One region of the Mycobacterium sp. E342 genome, then DNA from elsewhere that is predicted to be linked to it. Evidence: predicted binding sites of a transcription regulator. Region 1 holds the regulator's gene; each other region holds the start of a gene.
The links. Region 1 encodes LexA, which represses DNA repair genes until DNA is damaged. Its sites were predicted from a motif close to CGAACANNTGTTCG; they were not measured.

Region 1 (7,204 bases):
CCTGCCCAACGTCCTGCGCATCCTCGACGACCTGCCGGAGCCCACGGCCTCGGCCGCCTTCAGCCGCACCCTGCGCGCGGTGGTGGACTGGCGCGGCCAGATCGTCACCATGCTCGACCGGTGCTATCTGACCGAAGCGATCCCGGTGCAGATCGTCTGGGGCACCAAGGATGTGGTGGTCCCCGTCCGGCACGCGCGGATGGCGCATGCCGCCATGCCCGGCTCCCGTCTGGAGATCTTCGAAGGCTCCGGCCACTTCCCGTTCCACGACGACCCGGTCCGCTTCATCGACGTGGTCGAACGCTTCATCGACGGCACCGCGCCCGCCGAATACGATCAGGCCGCCCTGCGCGCGTTGCTCCGCACCGGCGGCGGGGAGAAGGCCGTCAGCGGCCCGGCTCCCACCCGCGTCGCCGTCCTGAACGCCATGGGTTCCGACGAACGCAGCGCTACCTGAACGACCTCGACCGGTGCGTCCGCGTCCGGGGCCGTACAGTCGGGCCATGGGTATCGACGTCACCGTGTTGCGGGTCTTCACCGATCCGGACGGCAATTTCGGCAATCCCCTGGGCGTCGTGGATGCCGGCCAGGTCCCACCCGCGGACCGGCAACGGCTGGCAACTCAATTGGGCTACAGCGAAACGGTTTTCGTCGATCTTCCCGCCCCCGGGTCAACCACCGCGCACGCCAGCATTTACACCCCGCTGATCCAGATCGCGTTCGCGGGGCACCCCACCGTCGGCGCGGCGTGGTGGTTGCGGGAGAACGGCACGCCGATCAACACGCTGCAGGTGTCGGCGGGCCTGGTGCAGGTGAGTTACGCCGCCGACCGCACCGGCATCAGCGCCCGCTCGGAGTGGGCGCCCGAGGTCGCCCTCCACGAATTCGGTTCGCCAGACGAGCTTCTCGCCGCCGACCCGGGGGATTTTCCCGACGACACGGCGCACTACCTGTGGGCCTGGACGGACCGGGCCGCCGGTTTGCTGCGCGCCCGCGTGTTCGCCGCCAATCTCGGCGTGCGGGAAGACGAGGCGACGGGTTCGGCGGCGATGCGCATCACCGACTACCTCAGCCGCGACCTCCACATCACCCAGGGCAAGGGATCGATCATCGAGACGACGTGGAACGCCGAGGGCTGGGTGGGGGTGGCCGGTCGCGTCGTCAATGACGGTGTCCGGCACGTGAACTGACCCCGGCCGGCGTTCTCAGCGCTGCCGGTGCAGCACCGCGGCGAGGTGGTGCTGCAAGGGTTGCCCGACCGCACCCATCCGCACGGAGTACGACAGCTCGTCGCCGTCGACGCGGAAGGAGCGGCCCAGCGAGGTGACCTCCTTGGCGGTCGGGGTGAGCCCGACGTCCGTTGTGGAGAGCTCGATTTCGATCAGCGCGCCGGTGACCGAATACGTGCCCACCTCGATCTCGGTGATGCCGCTCGGATGGGCGAGCACCAGTTCGACGTGACCGGGCTGCGGCACGCGAAGGTATCCGGTCTCGGCGTGCAACGGCTTGCCATCGGACGCCGCCTTGGTCTTTTGCGCGTACGCCAGAAACGGCTTGCCGACGTGAGTGAAGACCACCTCTTCGAGGTAGTCGAAGGGCTGGATCGTCGGGTACTCACCCGCCCCCCGGCCGGCCCAGGTTCCCAGGAGTGGCGCCAGGGCCTCGAGATCGGGATGCAAGTCCACGGGCATGAAACCGAGCCTAGCCCGGTGACGATGCGGGCCGGCACGGCCTGGTGAGGAGGCGGGCAGTCCAGCCACGCCCGGTGACGATGCGGGCCGGCACGGCCTGGTGAGGAGGCGGGCCGTGAGGTCAGCTCGGCGTCGTGACCTGACGGTGTTCGCGCAGCGCCTGGATCTCGCGTTCGAAATCCTCCGCGGACTCAAAGGACCGGTACACCGACGCGAACCGCAGGTAGGCCACTTCGTCCAGGTCGCGCAGCGGGCCGAGGATGGCCAGGCCGACCTCGTGACTGGGGATCTCGGGCGAGCCCGCGGCGCGCACGGTGTCCTCGACCTGCTGGGCCAGCAGGTTCAGCGCATCGTCGTCGACCTGCCGGCCCTGGCAGGCCCGGCGGACCCCGCTGATGACCTTCTCCCTGCTGAAGGGTTCGGTGACGCCGCTACGTTTGACCACGGCCAGGACCGCGGTCTCCACGGTGGTGAAACGCCGTCCGCACTCGGGGCACGAGCGGCGGCGCCGGATGGCCTGCCCCTCATCGGTTTCCCTCGAGTCGATCACCCGGGAATCGGGATGACGACAGAACGGGCAATGCATGACCGCTCCTTCGCCGTGCCGACAACCAGGTACCGCAGCGCTTCGAGCGTACCTGTGCGCCGACCTGCGCGGGCGGCGCCCACGGGTCAGCCGACGGGGGCGATCAGGGTCTGGCCGGCGACCACGTTCGGCGAGCTCATGTCGTTGAGGTCACGGATGCGGTCGGCCACCTGCCGGGTGGGGGCGTCGGGAGCCACCCGGTGGGCGACGTCTTGCAGCGACTCGCCCGCCTCGACGCGCACGACGGCCAGCCGGTCCGGTACGTGCGCGGCCGAATTCCCGGAGTCGCCGTTGAGCACCTGGCCGACGTTCCCGACGAGGCCCAGCCACAGGGTGATCGCGCCGGCGGCCAGCGCCAGCCAGATGGTGGTCGCGACCGTGACGGGCCGCCTGCGATGAGGCGCGCCCGACATCGAGACGCCGGTGCCGCGGTAGCGAACGGGCGCGCCCGCCGGCCGCGCGGGACCGGGCCGGCGCGAACGATCCAGCCCGTCCCGGCCGTAACGAAGACCCTGGACCGGTCCGTTGACCGGACGCCGGGGGCTACCGGTACGCGGCGCCAGCGTGTGGATGGTTGTCATCTGCGTTTCCTCCGGTCAACTTGATTCGCTCAGCTGTTCGACTGTATCGCTCGTGTGTTCGAAATCCGAACATGTGAGCGAAGCGTGTCGCACGAGTCGAACGCTAGACCACGCCACCGACAAGTCCGTGGTCGCCAGAGCTGACATACGGCTGAAATACCCGATCCGCCGAAGAGTTACACCTTTGTGATTTACGACTTCGGCGTAGTTTTTCACCCCCGCGATAGCGGCACGACACGCCAGTCGAACACATGTTTGATTCTTGGGCGCGGTGGGGTTACATTCGGTGTCATGAGCGACAGCAACGACACCTCATCGGCCGGGGCGGACGGTCGGCTGCGCGCGGTCGATTCATCGCTGACCGAACGGCAACGCACCATCTTGAACGTCATTCGCGCGTCGGTCACCAGCCGTGGCTACCCGCCAAGCATCCGGGAGATCGGTGACGCCGTCGGCCTGACGTCGACGTCGTCGGTGGCGCATCAGCTGCGCACGCTGGAACGCAAGGGGTACCTGCGCCGTGACCCGAACCGCCCCCGGGCGGTCGACGTCCGCGGCGCCGATGACGACGTGGCGGCGCCGGCCACCGAGGTCGCCGGCTCGGACGCGCTGCCGGAGCCGACCTTCGTCCCGGTCCTCGGGCGCATCGCGGCCGGTGGCCCCATCCTCGCCGAGGAAGCCGTCGAGGACGTGTTTCCGCTGCCGCGCGAACTGGTCGGCGAGGGCACGCTGTTCCTGCTGAAGGTCGTCGGCGACTCGATGATCGAGGCCGCGATCTGTGACGGCGACTGGGTGGTCGTGCGGCAGCAGAACGTCGCCGACAACGGCGACATCGTCGCGGCCATGCTCGACGGGGAAGCCACCGTGAAGACGTTCAAGCGCGCGGGTGGTCAGGTATGGCTGATGCCGCACAACCCGGCGTTCGATCCCATTCCCGGTAACGACGCGACCGTGCTGGGCAAGGTCGTCACGGTGATCCGCAAGGTCTAGCCCCGTCGCGGGTCTCGGCCGCCTTCAGTCCGCCTTGACGAAGCCGTTGGCCTGCGCCACTTCTTCGCTGGAGAGCCAGATTTCGGCGAGCGTGTCGTGATAGAGCTCGCTGCCCGGCGTGTAGTACAGCCCGAAGCGGGCGCTCGCCTTGATCGGGTATCCGTCGGGCGCCTGGTAGGGGTCGTCGAGCGGTAGGTGGATGGTCGGGCGCCCGCCCGGGCCGAGCGCCGCACCGCTGTCGTCGTCGGCGGCCGCATGCCGCCCGCCGCGCTGCTCGGACGCCCCGACAGCTGCCGCCTCGGGCGCGACGGCTTCCGGGGCGGCTACCTCGGCCTCGGACACGTCCGCCGGGACGTGGGGCACCGCAACGTCCGGATGCTCGGGCTCGGACTCGGGCTCGGGGGCGGGAGCACCTTCCTCGAACCCGGCGTCGGGAGGCGTGTGGAGAACGGCGACATCGAGGTATTCGGCCTCCACGTAGTCGCTGTCGGCGTGGTCGGCTTCGGGGAGGTAGGCGGACCCGTGCTCGCCGTCGGCGTACCCGCCTTCGGCGTAATCCGCGTCGGCGTAATCGGATTCGGCGTATTCGGGTTCACCGTATTCGGGTTCGGCGTGCTCGGGTTCGGGGTAACCGGCCTCGCCTTCGGGGTAGCCGGCCTCCGACAGGGCCGCCGGCGAGACGGCGGAGAAGGAGTCTGTGTCGACCGCGTCGGGGTCCTCCTGCTCGAGCCCGAAGGAACCCTCGTCCGCGCCACCCCGGCGCCAGCTGACCCGCCCGGCCGCCTCAGCATCGGGGGCCGCGGGCTCGTGGGCGAAATGCTCGGTGGTCGCGTCCTCGTGTCCCCAGTGCTGGTCACCCACGGCGTCGTAGCCGACATCGAGGTCGCCGTGGGGCTCGTAGCCGGCGCCGTCGCCGGCCCGACGCCGGCGCCAACGGAAGGCCACCAGCCCCGCCAACACGATCAGCACCAGCACCGGAATGACGGCCAGCAGCCACCACGACTGCCAGGTGAATTTCTTGGGGTGCGTGGGCATCGCCGAGCTGCTCGGCTGGTTCTGGCCCGACACCTGCAGGCCGGAGAGCAACGGCGCCAGGTTGGCCGGATCCGTGCTGAACGTGTTCTTCGCCCGGTTCCACGAGACCTTGCCGCCGGCGAACTGCTGGGAAACGACGTCGCCGTCGACGGCCTGGTCGCCGACCGGCGCCCCCAGCTTGCCGGTCGGTCCGCGGAGCTTGTCCCACGCGGCCTTCATGGCCCCGCGGACCACGAAGGCGCCGTGCTCCGAGGTCCAGAAGATCACCGGCTTGTCGGCGCCGGAGAAGGTGACGATGCGGCTGGACGGGATGCCACCGTCGGACTCATTGGCGGTGGGGAAACCCAGGTCGCTGCCGGCCGGTCCGCCGAGCGACTCGTACTTGGCCAGGATGTTGGTTTCGACGGCGTTCGCGCCGGTGGCGGGGCTGAAGTACACCTTCCCGTTGGCGAAGTCCTGGACGATGCCGTCGCCGCCGATCGGATACTGCGCGCCCTTCTTGACCCCCAGGGGCCCATTAGGGCCGCCGGCCGCGCGCCAGGCCATGTTGATGGCCGCGGTGGGATCGATCGCCACCTGCAGACCCTTCAACTGGTCGGCCAGGGCCGGCGGCTCAGTGGTGAACTGCTTCGTCTGCCTGTTCCAGGAAACCTGACCGCCGCTGAATTTCTGGGCGGACACCTCGCCGTTGTACGTTTCGTCGCCGACCGGGACCCCGAGCACGCCGCCCGAACTGCCCAGCTTGTCCCAGGCGGCGTTGATCGCGCCGCGCACCACGAATGCGCCGTGGTCGGGCGTCCAGAAGATCACCGGCTTGTCGCTGGCCGAGAAGGTGACCACGCGGCTGTCGGGGCCGGCGAGGCCGGGCACTTCGTTGATGGCCGGGAAGCCCAGATCGCTGCCGGCGGGCCCGCCCAGCATCTCGTACTTGTCCAGGATCGGCCCGTAGACGAATTTCGCACCGGTCGCCGGGGTGAAGAACATCTTGCCGCCGTCGAAGTCCAGCGCGAAACCGTCGCCGGCGGGATAGACATCGCCCTTCCGGGCGCCCAGGGGTGACGAGTCGCCGCCGGCCTTCTCCCAGGCCGCCATCATGGCCGCCTCGGCGTCGCCGATGGGCGACGCCGACGCCGGTGGCGCCAGCAAGGCAGCGGCCATTGCTGCAGCGGCCAAGCTGACCAGCGCGCTCCCGACCAGCCTGCGCATGTGACCTCTCTGCCCGTTCACCAAGCCTCCCAGCCGACGGCTATTCCCCTATCAACGGCTGTGCCCATTCCGCACAGCCGGCGAGCGGGCCGCGGTCCGACCGCGGAGAAACAACCACGTTCCGAACCGCATATGCGCCGGGCTCGCATAACTTTGCTCCAGCCAACGAAAAATGCGAAGTCAGATCACGAATATTACAAAAACGGATACCACGCCGATGTCGAAATGATGCCGAGCCACGCTCAAATCGCGACCGGGCGCCCCGTCGCTCACGCGATGTTCGGCTAATCGCGCCGAATCCCGAACACGACGATCGCCCGCGCAATGAGGTACGCCTGGGGTGGCACGCAGCGATTCGGCGTTCGCAGGGGTTGCCGAACTTGACCAGGTGCTCGGAGCCGTCATGATTTTCGGCGCGACGATGCGTCATTGCCCGGGCGGCGCACCCAAAACACATGTGCCGACGGTACGTGAAGCCATTAACTCTTCAACGATCCACCCGAAAAACGGCCGCACGCCGGGCGCCGATCGGGTTTGCCGCCGAAGCGCCGAATTGCCCGGTCCGACGGCATTTCCAACCAACGGCGCTAGGGCTAGACCCCCAGGCTGCGGCCGATGATCTCTTTCATGATCTCGGTCGTTCCGCCATAGATGGTCTGCACCCTGGCGTCCAGATAGGCACGGGCAACGGGATATTCGCGCATGTAGCCGTAGCCGCCGTGCAGTTGCAGGCAACGGTCGATCAGGTGCACCTGCTTTTCGGTGGAGTACCACTTGGCCATCGCCGCCTGCTCCGCGGTCAGCTTCTTGTCCAGGTGCAGCCGGATGAATTCGTCGACCATCATGCGCACCACGGTCGCCTCGGTCGCCAGCTCGGCAAGCACGAAGCGGCTGTTCTGGAAGCTGCCGATCGGCTTGTTAAATGCCTTGCGCTCCTTGGTGTATTGCAACGTGTGTTCGAGCACCTGCTCCATCGCCGCGGCGGCCATGATGGCGATCGAGATGCGTTCCTGCGGCAGGTTCTGCATCAGGTAGATGAACCCCATGCCCTCCTGCCCCAGCAGGTTTTCGGCGGGCACCTTCACATCGGTGAACGACAACTCGGCGGTGTCCTG
Region 2 (7,204 bases), on a different contig from region 1:
CAGTGTGAGCAGCGCGAGCTCGTAGACAATGCCGGACGCCGCGCACGCCGCGACCGCGGCCAGCAGCACGGCCCGCCAGCGCAGCGAGGAATCCGCGGGCCGGCGCGCTTCCGGCGCCGGCAGATCAACCGAAGTCATGACACGGCGGCGGCCGTGACACATCCCACCGCGAGCAAGATCAGCGCCACCGCGAACGATCCCGGATGCAGCTCCGGCTCGTCGACGTGCTCGTGGAAGCTGCCAGGGATCAGCAGATGCATTGCCACCAGCGCTATTCCGAGCAGGATCACGCCCATCAGCCCGTACACCGCCACGCCGACCAGCCCCTGACCCAGCTGGCTATAGCTGTTCGCGATGGCGGTGACGATGACGACGGTCAGTGCGATGTACATCGCGCCCGCGACGACGACGGCGTTGGGTCGACGGTCGATGAACACCAGTCGGCGCAGATTGCCTGGGGTCAACACGTCGACCGCGTAGAACCCGACGAGAAGTACCGCCATGCCGACACAGAAGTACAGGATTGTCGCGACTGCGCCTTTGAAGACGGGATTGAGGTCGACGGTGCCGATCTCGACGGCGAGGTACATGGTTCTCTCCTTTGTGGTGGTGGGCCGTCACTTGGTTCCGCCGGGGCCACCCGGGGTGCCTCCGGCTCCGCCCGAGGGGGAGCCGGGGGTGAAGCCGGGGCCGAGGAAGATGAAGGCGCCGTGGCTGTATCCGGCGTTCAGGCCTTCCACGCGGATGCTGCACGGGCGGTTGCCGTCGGGGCCGACGATCACGATGTTGTTGCTGTAGCGCAGGTACTCGTTGTCGCCGTTGGCGGCCCGGGCCTGGGGTGCCTCGTATTCGGCGAGCGTGTCGGCCACGTCGTCGGGGGAACCGCTGCACTCGTAGCGCGTGCCGTTCGCGTCGTGGGCGTACTCGTGATAGTGGCCGGCGATGTAGGATCCGATGTTCTTCTGCAGCAGGATGATTCCGGGCACCAGGCAGGCGACGGCGGCCACCGCGAGCGCGCCGGCGATCACCAACAGGCGGTTGCGGCTCACGGATGCCACCGGCTCGCCGTGTGCACCACCGTGCCGCCCGACGCCACAAGGCCGGCCGGATACAGGTGCCAGGTCTGCCAGCGCCAGCCGGCGCCGTCAGGCTCGGCGGCCAACGCGGTCAGCGCGGCGTCGTCTCCGGGGAAAGAGCCGCCGAGCCAACCCTTTTCGCGCACACACCGGTCACGGAGGTCACCGGCGATGCGGCGGAAGGTTGCCTCGCCGTACGTGTCGGTGCGGGATTCCAGGGAGTAGCCGGCGGTGGCCGTGTGCTCCGGCAGGTCGACGCCGTGGCCGCGCGCCGTGCAGGAGACCTCCTCGGAGAACCGGCCCGCGGCGTGCTCGACGGTGACGACGTGCGAGGCGCCGAGCACCCCGAGCAGCAGCGCGCCACCGGCGGGGTGGGCCAGCAGGCAGGTCGCCAGGGGTGGCGGCGCGGGCGCGTTGAGGGCGAGCCCGAGGTTTTCTCCGGAGACGTCCGAAGGCGCTACGGCGAGCTGGTGAAGCGGCACCGACGCGCTCCTAGGAGGACGGGGAGGGCGGGGGTGCGGGATACACCGTCAGCTCGCCGGTAAGCACCGGCTTGCCGGTCGACACCTCCCACGGCATGCCCGGTGCCCAGCGTTCGAACGAGAGCAGCGCGGACTCGTCGGAGTTGGCGCAGTCGACGAACTCCATCTCGCCGCCCGCCGGCAGACCCGTGGTGCCCTCGGTGGTGAACGAGGCGCGACCGCGTTCGGACTCGTGAAAGGTCACCCCGTCGACGACGTATTGATCACCCGGCTGCAGCCGGATGTCCTTGCGGCTGACCCACATCGCCAGCTCGAGGCGCCCGTCGTCCTCCTCGACGCTGAACCAGATCGGCTGGTCGCCGCCCTCCAGCAGGTGCTCCCACCACACGAACGGGCCCTCGCGGTAGGTCACCGAACCGCGCACAACGTAGTCGACGCCGCCGTAGCTGACGATGGCGCCGGGGCCCAGCTGGCGGGGGCCGAACTCCGGCATCGCGTTGAACGAGAGCGGATCCTGGCGTCCGCGCGGAGGGCCCGCCTGCTTGGGACGTCGCAAAGCGATGATGAGCACCACGATGGACGCGATGAACAGCACGATCGCGATAATGACCAGCAGTGATCCCACGCGAGCCCTTCCGTTGCCACCTTGCTTGAGCGAACGTCGGCTAAAGCTAACAGCTTTTCGGCGGATTGGGCGTTGTAACCTCCCGACCGGGAATCGGGCGCCGCCGCCGCGTGTCCTCCGCGAGGAGGTCGGTCCCGCCCGCTAGGGTATCGAACAGCTGTTCTACAGGTGGGAGCGGGCAATGCGGGTGATGGGCATCGACCCCGGACTGACCCGGTGCGGGCTGTCGGTCGTGGAAACCCGGCGCGGGCGCAACGTGGTCGCGTTGGACGTCGACGTGGTGCGAACCCCGTCGGACGTGCCGTTGGCCAAGAGGTTGCTGGCCATCAGCGACGCCGTCGAGCACTGGCTGGCCACCCATCAGCCGGACGTCGTTGCCATCGAGCGGGTGTTCTCCCAACTGAACGTGTCGACCGTGATGGGCACCGCGCAGGCCGGCGGGGTGGTCGCGCTGGCGGCGGCCAAGCGTGGCATCGACGTGCACTTCCACACCCCCAGCGAGGTCAAGGCCGCCGTCACCGGCAACGGCGCCGCCGACAAGGCTCAGGTCACCGCCATGGTCACCAAAATCCTTGCGCTGCAAGCCAAGCCGACGCCAGCCGACGCCGCCGACGCGCTGGCGCTGGCGATCTGTCATTGCTGGCGGGCGCCGATGTTGGCCCGGATGGCCGCGGCCGAGGCGCTGGCCGAACAGCAGCGGCACAAGTATCTGGCCAGGCTGAAGGCCGCCCGATGATCGCCTCGGTGCGCGGTGAGGTGCTCGAGGTGGCGCTCGATCACGCGGTGATCGAGGCCGCCGGTGTCGGCTACCGGGTGAACGCGACGCCGTCGACGCTGGCGACGTTGCGCACGGGCACCGAGGCCCGGTTGATCACCGCGATGGTGGTGCGCGAGGACTCGCAGACGCTTTACGGGTTCGGCGACTCCGATACCCGCGACCTGTTCCTGACGCTGCTGACGGTGTCGGGCGTCGGGCCCCGGCTGGCGATGGCGACGCTGGCGGTGCACGACGCCGCGGCCCTGCGACAGGTGCTGCACGACAGCGATGTCGCCGCCCTGACCCGGGTTCCCGGCATCGGCAAACGCGGCGCCGAACGCATGGTGCTCGAGCTGCGCGACAAGGTCGGCGCGGTGACGGCCGCACCGGGCGGCGCACCCATGGTGAACGGGCACGCGGTCCGGGGGCCGGTGGTGGAGGCGCTGGCCGGCCTGGGCTTCGCGGTCAAGCAGGCCGAAGAGGCCACCGACAAGGTGCTGGCCGCCGAGCCGGACGCGACCACGTCCGGCGCCCTGCGCGCCGCTCTGTCGCTGCTGGGTAAGTCGAAATGACGGACGACTTCGCCGACCGCGAGCTGTCCCCGGCGCTGGCCGTCGGGGAGGGCGACATCGACGTCAGCCTGCGGCCGCGTTCGCTGCGGGAGTTCATCGGCCAGCCCCGGGTGCGCGAACAGCTGCAACTGGTGATCGAGGGCGCCAAGAACCGGGGCGGCACCCCGGATCACATCCTGCTGTCGGGCCCGCCCGGGCTGGGCAAGACGTCGCTGGCCATGATCATCGCCGCCGAACTCGGGTCGTCGTTGCGGGTGACGTCGGGTCCCGCGCTGGAACGCGCCGGTGACCTGGCCGCCATGCTGTCCAACCTGGTCGAGCACGACGTACTGTTCATCGACGAGATTCACCGCATCGCCCGGCCCGCCGAGGAAATGCTGTATCTGGCCATGGAGGACTTCCGGGTCGACGTGGTGGTGGGCAAGGGTCCCGGGGCCACGTCGATACCGCTGGAGGTGGCGCCCTTCACCCTGGTCGGCGCCACCACCCGCTCCGGTGCGCTGACCGGGCCGCTGCGCGACCGGTTCGGCTTCACCGCACACATGGACTTCTACGAGCCGGCCGAGCTGGAGCGGGTGCTGGCCCGCTCCGCCGGCATCCTGGGCATCGAGCTGGGCGCCGAGGCCGCCGAGGAGATCGCCCGTCGCTCGCGCGGCACGCCACGCATCGCCAACCGGCTGCTGCGCCGGGTCCGGGACTTCGCCGAGGTCCGCGCCGACGGGGTGATCACCCGCGACGTCGCCAAAGCCGCGTTGGCGGTCTACGACGTCGACGAACTCGGCCTGGACCGGCTCGACCGGGCAGTGCTGTCGGCGCTGACCCGCAGCTTCGGCGGCGGGCCGGTCGGGGTGTCGACGCTGGCGGTGGCCGTGGGCGAGGAGGCCACCACCGTCGAGGAGGTGTGCGAGCCGTTCCTGGTCCGCGCCGGGATGGTCGCGCGTACGCCCCGCGGCCGGGTGGCCACCGCCCAGGCGTGGACGCACCTGGGCATGAGCCCGCCGCCGGGGGTCACGGGGCTGGGCCAACCGGGCCTGTTCGACTAGCGGACCCGACCATTACCAAATCGTGACCTGTCGGACGAGCAAGTGCCCGAAGGCCCGCCGACCGCGCAGTCCGGCCCGCTCAGGCCGGCGCCACCACGGGTAATCGGGCACGGGACACCTTCGGCGCGGCCGCCGCACCGTCGCACGGCAAACGCCTGGGTGGTCCGCAGTCGGTTACGTGCGGTCCCGCAGGGGTAACCAGGGTCACAGCAGCCATACCTGGTGAAGGAGATTCTGATGAGGACCACGCGCCACGACTATGAACGCCCTCGCGCGCTGTACATGCCACGTACCCGCGGCGCGCTGACCGGGCTACTCCTTATTCTTCTGGGCGCCTGGGGGGCGTTGGTGCCGTTCTTCGGGGCCAACATCGACTGGGCCTACATGTCCGACCCGGCATGGACGTGGACCACGACCAAGGGTTGGCTCGAGGTGCTCCCCGGCGCCGCGGCCGCGGTGGGCGGCCTGCTGGTACTGCTCTCCGGCAACCGCGCGAATGCGGTGTTGGGTGGCTGGCTGGCGGTCGTCGCCGGCGCCTGGTTCATCGTCGGCCGCGCGTTCGCGCCGACACTGGGCATCGGCGACGTCGGTCAACCGATGGCGGCGACGGACGTGAAACGCGCCCTGCTCGAGATCACCTACTTCACCGGCCTGGGGGCGGTGATCGTGTTCCTGGGCGGGGCGGCCGTGGGGCGCCTGGCGGTCCGGCATGCGCGCGACGTCGTGGTGACGGAACCGGCGATGGCGGCCGACGCCGTCCCGGCGGGTGAACCGGCAATGTACGACGAGACGCGCGGCGTGACCGCGGCGCGGACGGACCGGGTGGCACCCGAGCCCCGCGGGCACGGCTTCTTCGGCCGGCGCGCCGGCGGCGGCCTGTTCCACCGGCACCACCACGCCGGCGTGTAGTGCGGTAACAGTCACGCGGGGGGCGTCGGTAGCGCTGAGCTACCGGCGCCTTTTCGCGTTTAGGACGGCTTGGGCAACCGCAAGTCGGTAAAGTCCACCCGCACGCCGAGACATGCGGATGCCTTCATCGCGCTGCAGGCCTCGACCAACGAGGAGGAGCGATGCTCACAGCCGGCCTGATATTCGCCGCACTGGCGGCGTTACTGCACGTGTACATCTTCGTGATGGAATCGTTGACCTGGACCACGCCGCGCACCCGCGCCGCATTCGGCACCACGGCCGAGGAGGCCGAGACCACCAAGCTGCTGGCTTTCAATCAAGGCTTCTACAACTTGTTCCTGGCGGTCGTGAGCGGAGTCGGTGTCGTCGCGATTGCCTTGCGGCACAACGCCGTTGGCGCCGCGTTGGTCTTCGCCGGCGTCGGGTCGATGGCCGCGGCCGCGGTGGTGCTGCTGTTGTCCGCGCCGGACAAGGCGCGGGCGGCGGTGAGCCAGGGCACCTTTCCGGTCATCGCGATCGTGCTCTTGCTCCTCGCGCTTCACTAGTAACACCCGCCTCACCAGCCCCAAAGGCCACGGGGCGCGGTGGCTTTCGCGCGCCCCATGGGTTACGACTGGAAAACGCCGGGTACCCATCTCCGGCCGGAAATAGGCCCGGTATTCAACGAGGGGATGTCATGAAATACGCAGAAGACGGCCAACCCCGCGGGCTGAGCATGCCTCGCTCGCGTGGCGCGGTCAGCGGATTGCTCCTGGTCATCTTGGGAGCTTGGGGGGCGTTAATACCGTTTGTCGGACCGCGCTTCAACTTCGCTTACACACCCGACCGGGAGTGGGCGTGGAGTACGGCCCGAGGGTGGCTCGAGGTCCTGCCGGGAGCCGCGACCGTGCTGGGCGGTCTGTTGTTGATCGTCGCCGGAAACCGGGTGGCGGCCATGCTGGGCGGATGGCTGGCGGTGCTGGCCGGCGCCTGGTTCGTCGTCGGTGGTCAGCTCGCGCCGCTGTTGGGCATCGGCTCCGCCGGTGACCCGGTCGCCGCCACCGAGCGCAAGCGCGCGGTGCTGGAGGTCACCTATTTCTCCGGACTGGGTGCCCTGATCATCTTCGTGGCCGGTGTGGCGCTGGCGCGCACCGCCGTACGCCTGGCGCGCGACGTACAGCCGTTGACGCCGGCGGACGCCGCGGCGGCGCCGGGCGTCGCCCCGTACCGGGATTCGGCATACGAGCCGGCCGAGGTGTCCTCGGGCGCGCTGACCAAGCCGCGCTCGGCGGCCGACCCGGAGCCGAAGCGGGGGTGGCGTCGCCAACGCTCGGCGTCGGGGGCCAACGCCGCGTACCTGCGCTGGCCGCACCCGCAGCAGTAACGCGTACACAAAAGCAATCGCCCGGCCCCGAACGGGGCTGGGCGATTGCTTTCTGGCGCTTTACAGCAGTCCGAGCAGCTGCAGGTCGGTGACGTACTTGACGATGGTCGGCGCCGAGACATGGGGGATGTCTTTGTCGGGGCCGATCTTCGCCTCCTGCACCGCGGCGCGGAAGCGGTCGGTCGGTGCCATCGATCCGTTGATCGGCTTCTCGGGTTTCTGGTAGTTGTGCAGCAGCGGCAGCAGCGAGTACTGGCGTTGCCGCTCGGGCAGCGTCCGCATCGCCTGTTCGAACCGCCGCAGCCAGTCGCCGTAGTCGGCGATGCGCTGGATCCCGTAGCCGGCGTCGATCAGCCAGTCGACGTACTCGTCGAGAC
Region 3 (7,204 bases), on a different contig from region 1:
CAGAACGACACCCCACCCACGGGGCTCTGGTCGTCGCGGCCTTCGATGCAGGGGATCAACAGCACCGGCGCCTCGTGCATGTGCTCGGCGAGGTAGGTCGCGGAGTCGCGCACCTTGCCCATCCGCTCGCCGCGGGTGTCCCCCTCGCCGTATTGCGGCGCCGGCGAGCTCAGGTAGTCGCGGGCGTTGGCCAGGTACACGTCGGCGATCGCCTTCTTCTTCTCGGCGTCCTCGACGAACACCCATTGCCAGCCTTGCGAATTGGAGCCCGTGGGCGCCTGCAGCGCGAGTTCGAGGCATTCCATCAACACCTCGCGTCCGACCGGCTTGTCGAAGTCCAGGCGTTTGCGGACCGAGCGGGTGGTGGTGAGGACTTCGTCGACGGACAAGTTGAGGGTCATGCTTGGAGACTACCGAGGCGGTTGATGGCCGCCCCTACGGCGTCTCAGGCACCGAGCGTGCATCCTCGGTGAAAATTCGGCCAAAATTGCGCAGTCAGTGCACGTTCGACGCGGAAGCGCCGTCGTCTCGTCGCGCTCGGTCGGGTCAGGGCGGGGGCGGCGGGGTTGGCTGGTCGGGCGGAATCGCCCCGCCGCAGCCACCGGGCGGTGGCGGACCCGGGAGGGGTTCGTCGCCACCGACGCAGTCGTAGTAGAACTGGGGGCCGACGATCCAGGTCTTCATCCACTGGTGCCAAAACGACCCGTCGGGGTACTTCTCGCCGTCGCACACGGCCAAATTGCCGTAACCCCATCGACCGCCCGGGCAGTAGCCCTTCGTCATGTCGGGCTGGTGCGGGTCGGGCGGATCGGCGCTGGCAACCGCGATTGGAAGAACAAGCGCCGCAGCACAACCCAGCATCGCAGCGCCAAGGCGACTACGGTTGAATGTCATTTCGACTCCCTAATCTGGATAAGCCGCAGCGATGAGGCGATAGTTTACGGCGCATGCGGATGGGCGATGTCGATTTCTAGCGAAAGTCGCGGGACTTCGACCCGACGGCCAGGGTGATGCGGCCCAGCCGCTCGGCGACGACGGTGACAGCGCCGCTGGCGTTTTGGACCTGGCCGCGCACCAGCATCGCCGGCGCGCTGTTGGCCAGCTTGCGGTGCCGCGCCCACACCGCAGGCGTGCAGAGCACGTTGACCATTCCCGTCTCATCCTCGAGGTTGAGAAACGTCACCCCCTGGGCCGTCCCGGGCCGCTGCCGGTGGGTCACCGCGCCGGCGATCAGCACGCGGTCACCGTCGGGCACGTCCAGCAGCCTCTCGGCGGGCACCACGCCCATCGCGTCCAGGTCGGCCCGCAGGAACTGCGTCGGGTAGCTGTCCGGGGAGACGCCGGTGGCCCACACGTCGGCGGCGGCCAGCTCCAGCTCGCTCATCCCGGGCAGCGCAGGGACGTGCGAGGACGAGCCCACGCCGGGCAACCGGTCCGGCCGTTGGGTGGCCGCGGCCCCGGCCGCCCACAGCGCCTCGCGCCGCGACATGCCGAAGCAGCCCAGCGCGCCGGCCGTCGCCAGCGCCTCGGTCTGCGGCACGCTCAGTTGCAGCCGGGCCGTCAGGTCCAGCAGGGAAGCGAACGGGCCGTTGGCCTTTCGCTCCTGCACCAACCGCTCGGCGAGGTCGTCGCCGATGTAGCGCACGGCGCCCAGACCGAGCCGGACCTCGGTGCCCGCGTTCTCGAGCGTGGCGTGGGCCAGGCTGGCGTTGACGTCCGGGCCGTGCACCGTCACTCCGTGCCGGCGCGCGTCGGCCACCAGCGACTGCGGCGAATAGAAACCCATCGGCTGCGCGCGCAGCAGCGCCGCGCAAAACGCCGCCGGGTGGTGCAGCTTGAACCACGACGAGTAGAACACCAGCGACGCGAAACTCAGCGCGTGACTTTCCGGGAAGCCGAAATTGGCGAAGGCTTCCAGCTTTTCGTAGGTCCGGTCGATCACCTCATCGGGCGCGCCGTGCAGCGCGCGCATGCCGTCGTAGAACCGCCCGCGCAGCCGCCGCATGCGTTCGGTCGAACGCTTGGAGCCCATGGCGCGGCGCAGCTGGTCGGCCTCGGCGGCGGAAAACCCGGCGCAGTCGACCGCGAGTTGCATCAGCTGCTCCTGAAAGAGCGGCACCCCCAGCGTCTTTCGCAGTGCCGGCTCCATGGACGGGTGGTCGTAGACCACCGGGTCCAGCCCGTTGCGCCGCCGGATGTAGGGGTGCACCGACCCGCCCTGGATGGGCCCGGGACGGATCAGCGCGACCTCGACCACCAGGTCGTAGAAGATCCGCGGCTTCAGCCGCGGCAGGGTAGCCATCTGCGCGCGTGACTCGACCTGGAACACGCCGACGGAATCGGCGCGGGCCAGCATCTCGTACACCGCGGGTTCGGAGAGGTCGAGCCGGGCCAGGTCGACCTCGATCCCCTTGTGCTCGGCCACCAGGTCGATCGCGTAGTGCAGCGCGGACAGCATGCCCAGCCCGAGCAGGTCGAATTTCACCAAACCGATTGCCGCACAGTCGTCCTTGTCCCACTGCAACACGCTGCGGTTCTCCATGCGCGCCCACTCCACCGGGCACACGTCGGCGATCGGGCGGTCGCAGATCACCATGCCACCGGAGTGAATGCCCATGTGCCGAGGCAGGTTCCGGATCTGGTTGGCCAGCTCGACCACCGCCGGCGGGATGCCCTCTAAAACATCCGAGTCGGGCGAGGCAGGGTCCAGCCCGTCCCAGTGGCCGAGCTGCTTGCTCCAGGCGTCCTGCTGCCCCTGCGAGAAGCCCAGGGCACGGGCCATGTCGCGCACCGCGATCCGGCCCCGGTAGGTGATGACGTTGGCGACCTGGGCGGCGTAGTCGCGGCCGTATTTGTCGTAGACGTACTGGATGACCTTTTCGCGCTGGTCGGACTCGATGTCCATGTCGATGTCGGGCGGCCCGTCGCGGGCGGGCGACAGGAAGCGCTCGAACAGCAGCTCGTTGGCCACCGGGTCCACCGCGGTGACACCCAGGGCGTAACAGACCGCGGAGTTGGCCGCCGATCCCCTGCCCTGACACAGGATGTTGTTTTCCCGGCAAAACCGGGCGATGTCGTGGACCACCAGAAAGTAGCCCGGAAACCGCAGCTGCGCAATCACTTTAAGCTCGTGTTCGATCTGGGCGTACGCGCGCGGCGCGGCGTCGGGCAGCCCGTAGCGGTCACGCGCGCCCGTCATGGTCAGCTGCCGCAGCCAGCTGTCCTCGGTGTGCCCGCCGGGCACGTCGAAGGGCGGCAGCTGCGGGGCGATCAACGCCAGCCCGAACGCGCACTGTTCGCCGAGCTCGGCGGCGGCGCTCACCGCGTCGGGGCACCAGGCGAACAGCCGGGCCATCTCCTCGCCGGACCGCAGGTGCGAGCCCCCCAGCGGGGCCAGCCACCCGGCGGCGGCGTCCAGGGACTGCCGCGCCCGGATGGCGCCCATCGCCATGGCCAGCCGGCGCCGCGACGGGCCCGCGAAATGCGCCCCGGTGGTGGCGACGACGCCGACACCGAAGCGCGGCGCGATCCCGGCCAGCGCCGCGTTGCGCTCGTCGTCGAGGGGTTGACCGTGGTGGGTCAGCTCGATGCTGACCCTTTGCGAGCCGAACCGGTCCACCAGGTCGGCCAGCGCGCGGGCCGCCGCGTCCGGGCCGCCGTCGGAAAGGGCTTGGCGGACATGGCCTTTGCGGCATCCGGTCAGGATGTGCCAGTGCCCGCCGGCGGCCTCGGTCAGCGCGTCGATCCCGTAGCGCGGCTTGCCCTTCTCCCCGCCGGCCAGGTGCGCCGCGGCCAGCTGACGGGACAGCCGCCGGTAGCCTTCCGGGCCGCGGGCCAGCACCAGCAGGTGCGGGCCAGGCGGGTCGGGGGCCTCGGTGCGGGCTGTGGATCTTTGCGAGGGCCCCAACGACAGTTCCGCGCCGAACACGGTGCGCAGCTCGAGTTCGGCGGCCGCCTCGGCGAACCGCACCGCCCCGTACAGGCCGTCGTGGTCGGTCAGCGCCAGGGCGCGCAACCCCAGCCGGGCGGCCTCCTCCACCAGCTCCTCCGGCGTACCGGCCCCGTCGAGAAAGCTGAACGCCGAATGCGCGTGCAGCTCGGCATACGGAACGGAATGAGTGACGGACGAGCGGGCCGCCCGGGTACCGTCCGGCGGCCGGTACGTTCCGCGCTTGGGCGACAGGGGGGCATCCTCCCCTGGCGCCACCGGCACGCCGGCATGGCGCGGCTTGCCGTTGAGCACCCGCTCCATCTCCGCCCAGCTCGGCGGGCCATTAAACCAACCCACGGTTCGCAGTCTATCGAAAATATGTTCGAATTGCCTCTCGCCTGCGCCAACCGTTGTTAAACCGATCTTCAACTCCTAAACAAGGTCTTAACGCCGCGTGCCTACCGCGGAAGCGGGGCAGGGCAGACACTGGTAACCGGGCGAAATTTCCGGCGGGGGCGAGCATGGCGCAGGTGAGGGTATTGGATACGGCACTCCTGAAGGCTCAGGATCCCGACCAGCACGCCGGCCTGGCGATCGGCGCGGTGGCCATCGTCGATGGCGGCACACCCGATTACCGTCGACTCGAATGCCTTCTGGCCGAACGCATTCGGTCAATACCCCGCTGCACGCAATTGCTGCGGCCCCACCCGGCGCACCACGAGTGGGTCGACTGCCCGGGATTCGACCTCGGCCGCCACGTGCGCCGGGTGGCGATCCCCCGGCCGGGTGACGAGGCCGAGCTGGCCGCGGCCATCGCCCACGCCCTCGAGCGACCCCTACGCCCGGACCGTCCGCCCTGGGAATGCTGGGTGATAGAAGGCCTGAAGGGCAACCGCTGGGCGATCCTGATGAAGACCCATCACCGCCTGACGGACGGCAACTCGCCCGCGCAGCTGCTCACCCGGCTGTGCGACGACGCCGACGCCGCCGCCTTCGCCAACACCCCTGCCGCCGAACCCGTTTCGCGCGCGCCACGGCGCCGAAACGACTGGCCCGACGCGCTGTGGCGGATGTCCTGGACCGCGACCGGCGCCGTCCTCGGCGCGGTCTGGCCCGCCTTGCGGACACACGACCGGGCCGCCGTCCTGCGGCGCTACGCCACGGTGCGCGTCCCGATCGCCGACGTCGACCGGGTCTGCCGCAGGTTCGGTGCCACCGTCAACGACGTCGCGCTCGCCGCGACCGCCGAGGGCTTCCGCACGGTCCTGCTCGGCCGCGGCGAGGAACCGCGGGCGGACTCGCTGCGCGCCCTGGTGCCGACGCCGGTCCGGTCACCGTACCTGCCCGTCGAACACGACGACCCGGTCCAGCGGTTGCGCACCGTGCAGACCCGCTGGGGCGCCGGGGGAACCGACCCCACACCGTCCGGCGGCATCGTCGAGGCGGCGCTCAACTGCCTGCCGAACATGGTGCGCGACGGCGTGATCCAACTGCTGTCGCGACTGCCGCAGCGTCCCATCGTGACGTTGACCACGAACGCGCCTGGGCCGCGGCACCGGCTGCGGCTGATGGGTCAGACGATGGAGCGCGTGCTGCCCATCCCGCCGACCGCCGTCGAGTTGAGCACCGGGGTCGCGGTGCTCAGCTACGGCGACGAACTCGTGTTCGGTATCACCGCCGAGCGCGGCGCCGCGTTCGACGTCAAGCAATTGGCCGCCGGCATCGAGCTCGGCATGGCACGCCTCGTCGCGCTCAGCCAGGACTCGGTCCTGCTGTTCGGCGATCGTCGCCGCAAGCGTTCCCACCGCGCCTTCCCCGGCCGCACACCGGGGCCGCGCCCGCCTTTCCCGGGACAAGCGCGGCACTGACCCACTCCCGGCCGGACCGATCCTCGTGAGAAGGTTGGGTCATGCCAGAGTCGGGGTCGGTCGTCATCGACCCGCGTCGCCACGACGCGGTGCTGTTCGACGCGCCAGAGCCCGCGCTGGACGGCCGGTTGCATGAGATCGGCGTGGCCACCGCCGTTTTCTCCTCGGCCGAGGACCTGTCGAGGGCTGCCGACGACGTCGGCGCGCTCCCCGGGCGGGGCGTGGTCGTCACGACCCACGAAGCGGTCGTCAAGGCCGCGCGCGCCGGCGGGTTCGCGTTGGTCATCGGCGTCGGGCACGGTGACGCGCTGGCAGACGCCGGCGCGGATGCGGTCGTCGCCGACGCTCGCGAGGTCACGGTGCGCACCGGGGACCTCCGGATGTCGCAGCTGCCCGACGCGCTGACGGTGCTCGACGACCTGGCCGAGCGCAGGCCGGCGGTGTTCTTCGACTTCGACGGCACACTCTCCGACATCGTCAACGACCCCGACGCCGCCGTCCCGGTCGCCGGGGCCACCGAGGCGCTGCGGCAGCTGGCGGCGCGGTGCCCGGTCGCGGTGCTGTCGGGCCGCGATCTGGCCGATGTGACGAAACGTGTTGGCGTTCCCGGGATTTGGTATGCCGGCAGCCATGGTTTCGAGTTGACCGCGCCCGACGGCGCGCACCATCAGAACGACGAGGCGGCGACGGCCGTCCCAGTGCTGGAACACGCGGCCGCCCAGCTGCGGGAGCGGCTGGGCTCCATCCCCGGTGTGGTGGTGGAGCACAAGCGTTTTGGCGTCGCCGTGCACTACCGCAACGCCGCGCGGGACCGCGTCGGCGAGGTGGCGGCCGCCGTGCGCGCGGCGGGCCGTCGCGACGGCCTCCGGGTGACCACCGGACGCGAGGTCATCGAGCTGCGCCCGGACCTGGACTGGGACAAGGGAAAGACGTTGCGCTGGGTGCTCTCTCACCTGACCGAGGCCGAGTCCGGCGCCCTGACGCCGGTCTATCTCGGCGACGACATCACCGACGAGGACGCGTTCGACGCGGTCCGCGACGGCGGGGTGCCGATCCTGGTGCGGCACTACGACGACGGTGACCGCGCCACCGCGGCGCGGTTCGCCCTGGACAGCCCGGCGAAGGCCGGCGAGTTCACCGCCCGCCTGGCGGGCCGGCTGTCGGGCTAGGCCTGGACGTATTCCACCGCGCCGTCGTCGAGCGCCACGCGAGGGCCGGAACCCTCGGCGCCCGAGGCCTCGGTGCGAAAGACCGCCTTGCCCGGTTCGGTGCGCCAGATCAGCGTGGTCAGCGTCTCGCCGGGGAACACCGGTGAGGTGAACCGCGCGTCGATCGACGTGACGTTGGCCGCGACGCCGCCGCCGAGCTCGGCGACCAGCGCGCGACCGGCCACCCCGTAGCTGCA
Region 4 (7,204 bases), on a different contig from region 1:
CGAGACATGCGGGGGCCTCCTGACGCCTTGAACGGGTGTTCCTTCGCCTCTTGGCCGTCAGCCTATCGGCCCGCGGGAAACGGGGACCGCAGCGGTGCGCGCGGATCGCGGTCGACGCCCGAACGGCTAGTCACTGGGGTCGGGCAGCACCCGCAGATGCCCGCGGCGCCGGCCGGACCGATGCTCGGGCGGCGCGAGCACACTGCTGCTGGGCGCGGTGGCCTGCGACCCGGCGTGGGGGATGTGCGGGTCGGCGAAGCCGTTGATCGGGGCGCCGCCGTAGGGCACCGCGCGCTCGACGGGGCCGCCCTCGCGCACCGCATCGGCGAGGGCGACCAGGTCGTCCTCATCGGGATGGGTGGGCTCAGAAAAGAGGGGGCCGGCGTGGCGCACCAGATCCCACCCGCGGGGCGCGGTGATCCGGCCGGCATGGCCGACGCACAGGTCCCACGAATGGGGCTCCCGCGCGGTCGCGAGTGGTCCCACTACCGCCGTCGAGTCCGAGTAGACGAACGTCAAGGTCGCCACGGCGTAGTGCGGACACCCGGGCCGGCAACAGCGACGGGGAACGTTCACGCCGAAAGGCTATCGTGCGCAAACGCCGGCGAAGCGCCGGACACGCGCAACCGGCCGACCCCCGATGTTCAACCGTTACCATCGGCGCGTGGGCGATTCGCGCAGCTCCCCGCGGAGGGATCGGTCCCCGGGCCGATTCGCTTCCCGGCGGGGCCGCGATGTACGCGGTCCGCTGCTGCCGCCGACCGTGCCCGGGTGGCGCAGCCGGGCCGAGCGGTTTGACATGGCGGTGCTCGAGGCCTACGAACCCATCGAGCGGCATTGGCAGGCCCGCCTCGCCGAGCTCGACGTGGCGGTGGACGAGATCCCCCGCATCGCGGCCAAGGATCCCGACAGCGTGCAGTGGCCGCCTGAGGTCGTCGCCGACGGGCCGATCCCCCTGGCGCGATTGATCCCCGCCGGCGTCGACGTCCGCGGCAACGCCACGCGGGCGCGAATTGTCTTGTTCCGCAAGCCTATTGAGCGACGGGCGAAGGACACCGTCGAACTCGGTGATTTGCTGCACGAGATACTGGTGGCCCAGGTGGCCATCTACCTCGATGTCGAGCCGTCGGTCATCGACCCGACGATCGACGACGAATAACGCCGAAAGACGTTGTGCGCGGCGTCAGATGATGCCGCGCTTGAGGCGACGACGCTCCCGCTCGGAGAGGCCGCCCCAAATGCCGAAGCGCTCGTCGTGCTCCAGGGCGTACTCCAGGCACTCGTGGCGTACCTCGCACCCCAGGCAGATCTTCTTGGCCTCGCGGGTGGAGCCGCCCTTCTCCGGGAAGAAGGCCTCGGGGTCGGTCTGGGCGCACAGCGCCCGGTCCTGCCACTGGTCCGCGACGGGGGCCGGCATCGGCTCGGGCTCGAATGCGACTGGCGCATCGGGAACCACGGTCAGGTGCGGCCGGGCCGGTCGGACCGGCGCCGAGACGATGGGGGTGTGCGGCGTGCTCGCCATGACTCCTCGAAGATGTTCGTAAGACATACGGTCGTCCGCCTCCTCAATTTGATTGGGGGAGTGAGTGGTTCCCACTTTTCTGATGTGTACAGACAATTCGAACAAGTGATCGAATCTCGGTCTGCGACACCGGAACCGGCCGGCCAACCGGGAAATGACACTGTTGTGATTAGACACGGGTTGATCTGCCGGGTCAAGCATTACGGCGCATTTCCATACCATCTCGTGACCGAATTACGGCGTTTCCGTTGTTTTGCGCATTCGGCGTGTCGATCACACCGCCCGCAACTATGCTTAAGGGCCGCGTAACGGGCCGGCCACCACATAGTCGTCGGGCAGTACTGTCGTCCACGTGAAGGTCACCGTTCTGGTCGGTGGGGTTGGCGGCGCCCGCTTCCTGCTGGGGATTCAACAGTTGCTCGGGCTGGGTCAGTTCGCAACGCAAGAGCACCCAGACGCGGGAGCCGGCAACCACGAACTTAATGCAATCGTCAACATCGGCGACGACGCCTGGATTCATGGACTGCGGGTCTGCCCGGACTTGGACACTTGCATGTATACCTTAGGTGGAGGTGTAGACCCCGAGCGCGGGTGGGGTCACCGCGACGAAACCTGGCACGCCAAAGAGGAATTGGCGCGCTACGGCGTGCAGCCGGACTGGTTCGGACTCGGCGACCGGGATATCGCCACCCACCTGGTGCGCACCCAGATGCTGGGCGCCGGCTACCCGCTGTCGCAGATCACCACGGCGCTGTGCGATCGCTGGCAACCCGGTGCCCGGTTGCTGCCCGCGAGTGACGACCGCTGCGAGACGCACGTGGTGATCACCGATCCGGACGACGGCACCCGGCGCGCGATCCATTTCCAGGAGTGGTGGGTGCGCTATCGGGCCGACGTGCCCACGCACAGCTTCGCCTTCATCGGCGCCGAAAAGGCAACCGCCACAAGTGAAGCTGTCGCCGCCATCGCCGACGCCGACGTCATCCTGCTGGCGCCGTCGAACCCGGTGGTGAGCGTCGGCGCCATCCTGGCCGTGCCCGGCATTCGCGCGGCGTTGCGCTCGGCGACCGCCCCGGTCGTCGGGTACTCGCCGATCATCGGTGGAAAACCCTTGCGCGGCATGGCCGATGCGTGCCTGTCGGTGATCGGGGTGGACTCCACCGCGGAGGCGGTCGGCCGGCATTACGGGGCGCGCGGTGGCACCGGGATCCTGGATTGCTGGCTGGTGCACGAGGGCGACCACGCAGACATCGACGGCGTGGCGGTGCGCGCCGTGCCGCTGTTGATGACCGACCCCAAGGCGACGGCCGAGATGGTCCGCGCCGGGCTCGACCTCGCGGGCGTGGCCCCATGACGGAACACGGCACCGGCGCGGCGATCGAGATCCTGCCCGTCGCCGGGCTTCCCGAGTTCCGCCCCGGCGACGACCTGAGCGCGGCGCTGGCCGCGGCCGCCCCCTGGCTGCGCGACGGCGACGTCGTGGTGGTGACCAGCAAGGTGGTGTCCAAGTGTGAGGGTCGGCTGGTGCCCGCGCCGCAGGACGCCGAGGAGCGCGACCAACTCCGGCGCAAGCTGGTCGAGCAGGAGGCGGTGCGGGTGCTGGCGCGCAAGGGCCGCACCCTGATCACCGAGAACCGCATCGGCCTGATCCAGGCCGCCGCGGGCGTGGACGGATCCAACGTGGGCCGCGACGAACTGGCGCTGCTGCCGGTCGACCCCGACGGCAGCGCCGCGGCGCTGCGCGCCGGCCTGGCCGAACGACTGGGGGTCGACGTCGCGGTGGTCATCACCGACACGATGGGCCGCGCCTGGCGCAACGGTCAGATCGACGCGGCGGTGGGGTCGGCCGGTATGGCTGTGCTGCACGGCTATTCGGGGAGCGTCGACCGCCACGGCAACGAACTGGTGGTCACCGAGATCGCGGTCGCCGACGAGGTCGCCGCGGCGGCCGATCTGGTGAAGGGCAAATTGACCGCAATGCCGGTGGCGGTGGTGCGCGGCCTTGCCGTGTCCGACGACGGCTCGACCGCGCGGCAGCTGCTGCGGCCCGGCGAGGAAGACCTGTTCTGGCTCGGCACCGCCGAGGCCCTCGACGCGGGCCGCCGGCAGGCGCAGCTGTTGCGCCGATCGGTGCGCCGGTTCAGCGCCGAGCCGGTGGCGCCCGAGCTGATCGAAGCCGCCGTCGCCGAGGCCCTCACCGCCCCCGCCCCGCACCACACCCGGCCGGTCCGGTTCGTCTGGCTGCGGACTGACGACGTCCGGACGCGGCTGCTGGACCGCATGAAAGACAAGTGGCGGGCCGACCTCGCCGGCGACGGCAGACCCGCCGACTCGGTGGAACGCCGGGTGGCGCGCGGCCAGATCCTCTACGACGCGCCCGAGGTCGTCGTCCCGATGCTCATTCCCGAAGGCGCGCACGCGTATCCCGACGCCGCCCGCACCGACGCCGAGCACACCATGTTCACCGTGGCGGTCGGGGCGGCCGTGCAGGCCCTGTTGGTGGCGCTGGCCGTGCGCGGGGTGGGCAGCTGCTGGATCGGCTCGACGATCTTCGCCGCCGACCTGGTGCGCGCGGAGCTGGAGTTGCCCGCCGACTGGGAGCCGCTGGGCGCAGTCGCGATCGGCTACCCCGAGGAACCCGCCGGGCCGCGCGACCCGGCGGGCGCCGGGGATTTGTTGATCCGCAAGTGATACTGGCCGCATGAAAGAGTTCGCGGGCAAGGCGGCGGCCTCCGCCGAGAAGGCCCGCGGCGGCTACTACACGCCGGCGGCGGTGGCCCGGTTCCTCGCCCGCTGGGTGCGCGAAGCCGGACCGAGCGTGCTGGAACCCTCCTGCGGCGACGGCGCCATCCTGCGTGAGCTGGCCGCCCTCGGCGGGAGGATCCACGGCGTCGAGCTCGTCGCCGAAGAGGCGGCCACGGCACGGCAATTCGCTCCCGTCGACACCGCGAACCTGTTCACCTGGCTCGCCGCCACCGAGCCCGGCGGCTGGGACGGGGTCGCGGGCAATCCGCCCTACATCCGCTTCGGCAACTGGGCGGCCGAGCAGCGCGCCCCCGCGCTGGAGCTGATGCGGCGCGCGGGCCTGCGGCCCACCAGGCTGACCAACGCCTGGGTTCCCTTCGTGGTGGCGAGCTCGATGCTGGTGCGCGGCGGCGGCCGGGTGGGACTGGTGCTGCCCGCCGAGCTGCTTCAGGTCACCTACGCCGCGCAGCTGCGCGAGTTCCTGCTGAGCCGATTCAGCGACATCACGCTGGTGACGTTCCGGCGATTGGTGTTCGACGGCATCCTGCAGGAGGTCGTGTTGTTCTGCGGGATCGCCGGTCGCGGGCCCGCCCGGGTCCGCACGGTCGACGTGGCCGACGCCGATGCGCTCGCGGATGCCGACCTCGGCGTCGAATCGGCGCCCGCGCTGCTGCACGAGAACGAGAAGTGGACCACCTACTTCCTGGACCCGGCCGCGATCCGGCTGCTGCGCACGCTCAAGGCGTCGGCGGCCATGACCCGGCTGGGGTCGGTCGCCGAGGTCGACGTGGGCATCGTGACGGGACGCAACAGCTTCTTCACGTTCACCGACGCGCGGGCCCGCGCACTCGGGCTGCTGCCCCACTGCGTCCCGCTCGTCTCGCGCAGCGCGCAGTTGTCCGGCCTGTTCTACGACACCGATTGCCGGGCGGGCGATGTCGCCGCCGGGCACCGCGGCTGGCTGCTCAACGCGCCGCGCGAGCCGGCCGACGCCGCCCTGGCCGCGCACATCGACGCCGGTGCGGCCGCCGGGGTGGACCGCGGCTACAAGTGCTCGATCCGCAAGCCGTGGTGGACCACGCCCTCGCTGTGGATGCCCGACCTGTTCCTGCTGCGCCAGATCCACCTGACGCCGCGGCTGACCGTCAACGCCGCCGCGGCGACCAGCACCGACACGGTGCACCGGGTCCGGCTCGCCGCCGGGGTGGACCCCCAGACTGACCCCGCCGCGCTGGCCGCGGTGTTCCACAACAGCGTGACGTTCGCCTTCGCCGAGATCCTCGGCCGCAGTTACGGCGGGGGCATCTTGGAGCTGGAGCCCCGGGAAGCCGAGCAGCTGCCCATTCCCCCGCCGGCGCTCGCCGGCCCCGGGCTCGCCGGTGAAGTCGATCTGCTGTTGAAGGCCAACGAGATCGACAAGGCGCTCGACCTCGTCGACCGCCACGTCCTGATCGACGGGCTGGGGCTCGCGCCGGAGGCGGTGACGCGGTGCCGCGCGGCCTGGGTCTCGCTGCGAGACCGCCGGACGCGGCGGGGTTCTCGATGAGCGTCCGGGAGTCGGCGATCTCGCTGCTGTCCGACTGGCAGGCCCCGGATCCGGCGCAGGACGCGTTGCGGCACGCCGTCCTGGCCTTCGTGCTCGCCCGGCCCGACGCCTGCCGCCGGGAGTGCGTGCCGGGCCATGTCACCGCCTCGGCGTTGGTGGTCGACCACACCGGCGAGCGGGTACTGCTCACCCTGCACCCTCGCGTGGGCCGCTGGGTGCAGCTGGGCGGCCACTGCGACGACGACGACGGCGACGTCATCGCCGCGGCGCTGCGCGAGGCCACCGAGGAGTCCGGCGTCGACGGCCTGCGCATCGAGCCACGGCTGGCCGCCATCCACGTCCACCCCGTCACCTGCTCGTTGGGCGTGCCCACCCGCCACCTGGATCTGCAGTTCGTCGCGCACGCGCCGGCCGGCGCGCGGATCGCGATCAGCGACGAGTCGGAGGACCTGCGGTGGTGGCCGGCCGACGCGCTGCCCGACGGCGCCGACCACGCGCTGGCGTATTTGGTGGGGCGCCGCGCGCCCTTAGCCGCCGAGATCGACGCTAGCGCGGAAAAGTGCGAGTAGTTCGAGCGCTAACGTCGATCTCGGTGATATCCGCGGCGGTCCAATGCGCGAGACACGCGGTTGAGAATGTCATCGGGCTTGTCCTCGGCGATCACACGGATGACGACCCAGCCCATCTCTGCGAGTTTGGCTAGGCGCCACTGGTCGCGCACATATTGCCTTCGATCCGTGCGGTGTTGGTCGCCGTCGTACTCCACCGCGACCATGTAGTCCTCCCAGCCCATGTCGAGCACACCGACTAATCGCCAGCCCTGGTTGACGGGTATCTGCGTAGTCGGTTTCGGTAGGCCGGCTTCGATGAGTAGCAGGCGCAGCCAGCTTTCCTTCGGCGAGGCCGCGCCGCCGTCGACCAGGGGCAGCACCTCCGCCAGCCGCCGCAGACCGCGAGCGCCTTTGTACCGCTTCGCCAAGATAGAGACGTCTTCGAACGAGTATGGGGTGGCACGCATCAGCGCGTCGAGGCGCGCCAGCGCCTGGCTGCGCGGAAGGTGGCGGCCGAGATCGAAGGCGGTGCGGGCAACCGATGTCACCGGCAGCCGCTTGACGATGGTCACTTCGTCGTCGGCCAGCGTCTCGTTGCGGACGATCAGCCCGCGCTGGGGCCGGGCGTTCTTCGAGACGAGCTCGACGGGCGTGTCCGAGTCGACCCACCGCGCACCGTGGAGTGCGGATGCCGCGGTTCCCGCGATCACCGCTCGCCGGCGCGACCAGAGCCAGGCGCCAAAGACGCGGTCATCCAGCGACGGCTCGTGCCGCTTCGGGATGTAGACGTCGCGAAAGATCGGCCTATACCACCGGCGCAGCTGGTACTCGTTCAATGCG

Region 2: the regulator LexA is predicted to act here: its motif matches at 2,334-2,347, upstream of ruvC (crossover junction endodeoxyribonuclease RuvC).
Region 3: the regulator LexA is predicted to act here: its motif matches at 4,303-4,316, upstream of A5692_RS22205 (error-prone DNA polymerase).
Region 4: the regulator LexA is predicted to act here: its motif matches at 1,621-1,634, upstream of cofD (2-phospho-L-lactate transferase).

The regions. Positions count from the first base shown of each region.
Region 1 is NZ_LZJM01000250.1:73,491-80,694, reverse strand. It holds gene A5692_RS19885 (alpha/beta fold hydrolase) at 1-457, shown strand, start outside; gene A5692_RS19880 (PhzF family phenazine biosynthesis protein) at 504-1,190, shown strand; gene A5692_RS19875 (peroxynitrite isomerase) at 1,206-1,691, opposite strand; gene nrdR (transcriptional regulator NrdR) at 1,813-2,277, opposite strand; gene A5692_RS19865 (LysM peptidoglycan-binding domain-containing protein) at 2,364-2,858, opposite strand; gene lexA (transcriptional repressor LexA) at 3,150-3,848, shown strand; gene A5692_RS19855 (LGFP repeat-containing protein) at 3,873-6,089, opposite strand; gene A5692_RS19850 (acyl-CoA dehydrogenase family protein) at 6,683-7,204, opposite strand, start outside.
Region 2 is NZ_LZJM01000233.1:4,944-12,147, reverse strand. It holds gene A5692_RS18030 (polyamine aminopropyltransferase) at 1-138, opposite strand, end outside; gene A5692_RS18025 (DUF350 domain-containing protein) at 135-590, opposite strand; gene A5692_RS18020 (DUF4247 domain-containing protein) at 618-1,049, opposite strand; gene A5692_RS18015 (DUF2617 family protein) at 1,046-1,558, opposite strand; gene A5692_RS18010 (DUF4178 domain-containing protein) at 1,569-2,183, opposite strand; gene ruvC (crossover junction endodeoxyribonuclease RuvC) at 2,365-2,919, shown strand; gene ruvA (Holliday junction branch migration protein RuvA) at 2,916-3,512, shown strand; gene ruvB (Holliday junction branch migration DNA helicase RuvB) at 3,509-4,555, shown strand; gene A5692_RS17990 (hypothetical protein) at 4,793-5,464, shown strand; gene A5692_RS17985 (DUF1304 domain-containing protein) at 5,626-6,009, shown strand; gene A5692_RS17980 (hypothetical protein) at 6,141-6,827, shown strand; gene car (carboxylic acid reductase) at 6,888-7,204, opposite strand, start outside.
Region 3 is NZ_LZJM01000279.1:37,512-44,715, reverse strand. It holds gene A5692_RS22215 (nitroreductase family protein) at 1-401, opposite strand, end outside; gene A5692_RS22210 (hypothetical protein) at 547-894, opposite strand; gene A5692_RS22205 (error-prone DNA polymerase) at 971-4,288, opposite strand; gene A5692_RS22200 (wax ester/triacylglycerol synthase domain-containing protein) at 4,453-5,799, shown strand; gene otsB (trehalose-phosphatase) at 5,841-6,968, shown strand; gene A5692_RS22190 (MaoC/PaaZ C-terminal domain-containing protein) at 6,965-7,204, opposite strand, start outside.
Region 4 is NZ_LZJM01000297.1:723-7,926, forward strand. It holds partial or broken gene manB (phosphomannomutase/phosphoglucomutase) at 1-8, opposite strand, end outside; gene A5692_RS24690 (DUF3499 domain-containing protein) at 127-576, opposite strand; gene A5692_RS24695 (metallopeptidase family protein) at 749-1,159, shown strand; gene A5692_RS24700 (WhiB family transcriptional regulator) at 1,184-1,522, opposite strand; gene cofD (2-phospho-L-lactate transferase) at 1,875-2,876, shown strand; gene A5692_RS24710 (coenzyme F420-0:L-glutamate ligase) at 2,873-4,213, shown strand; gene A5692_RS24715 (class I SAM-dependent methyltransferase) at 4,224-5,813, shown strand; gene A5692_RS24720 (NUDIX domain-containing protein) at 5,810-6,382, shown strand; gene A5692_RS24725 (hypothetical protein) at 6,391-7,204, opposite strand, start outside.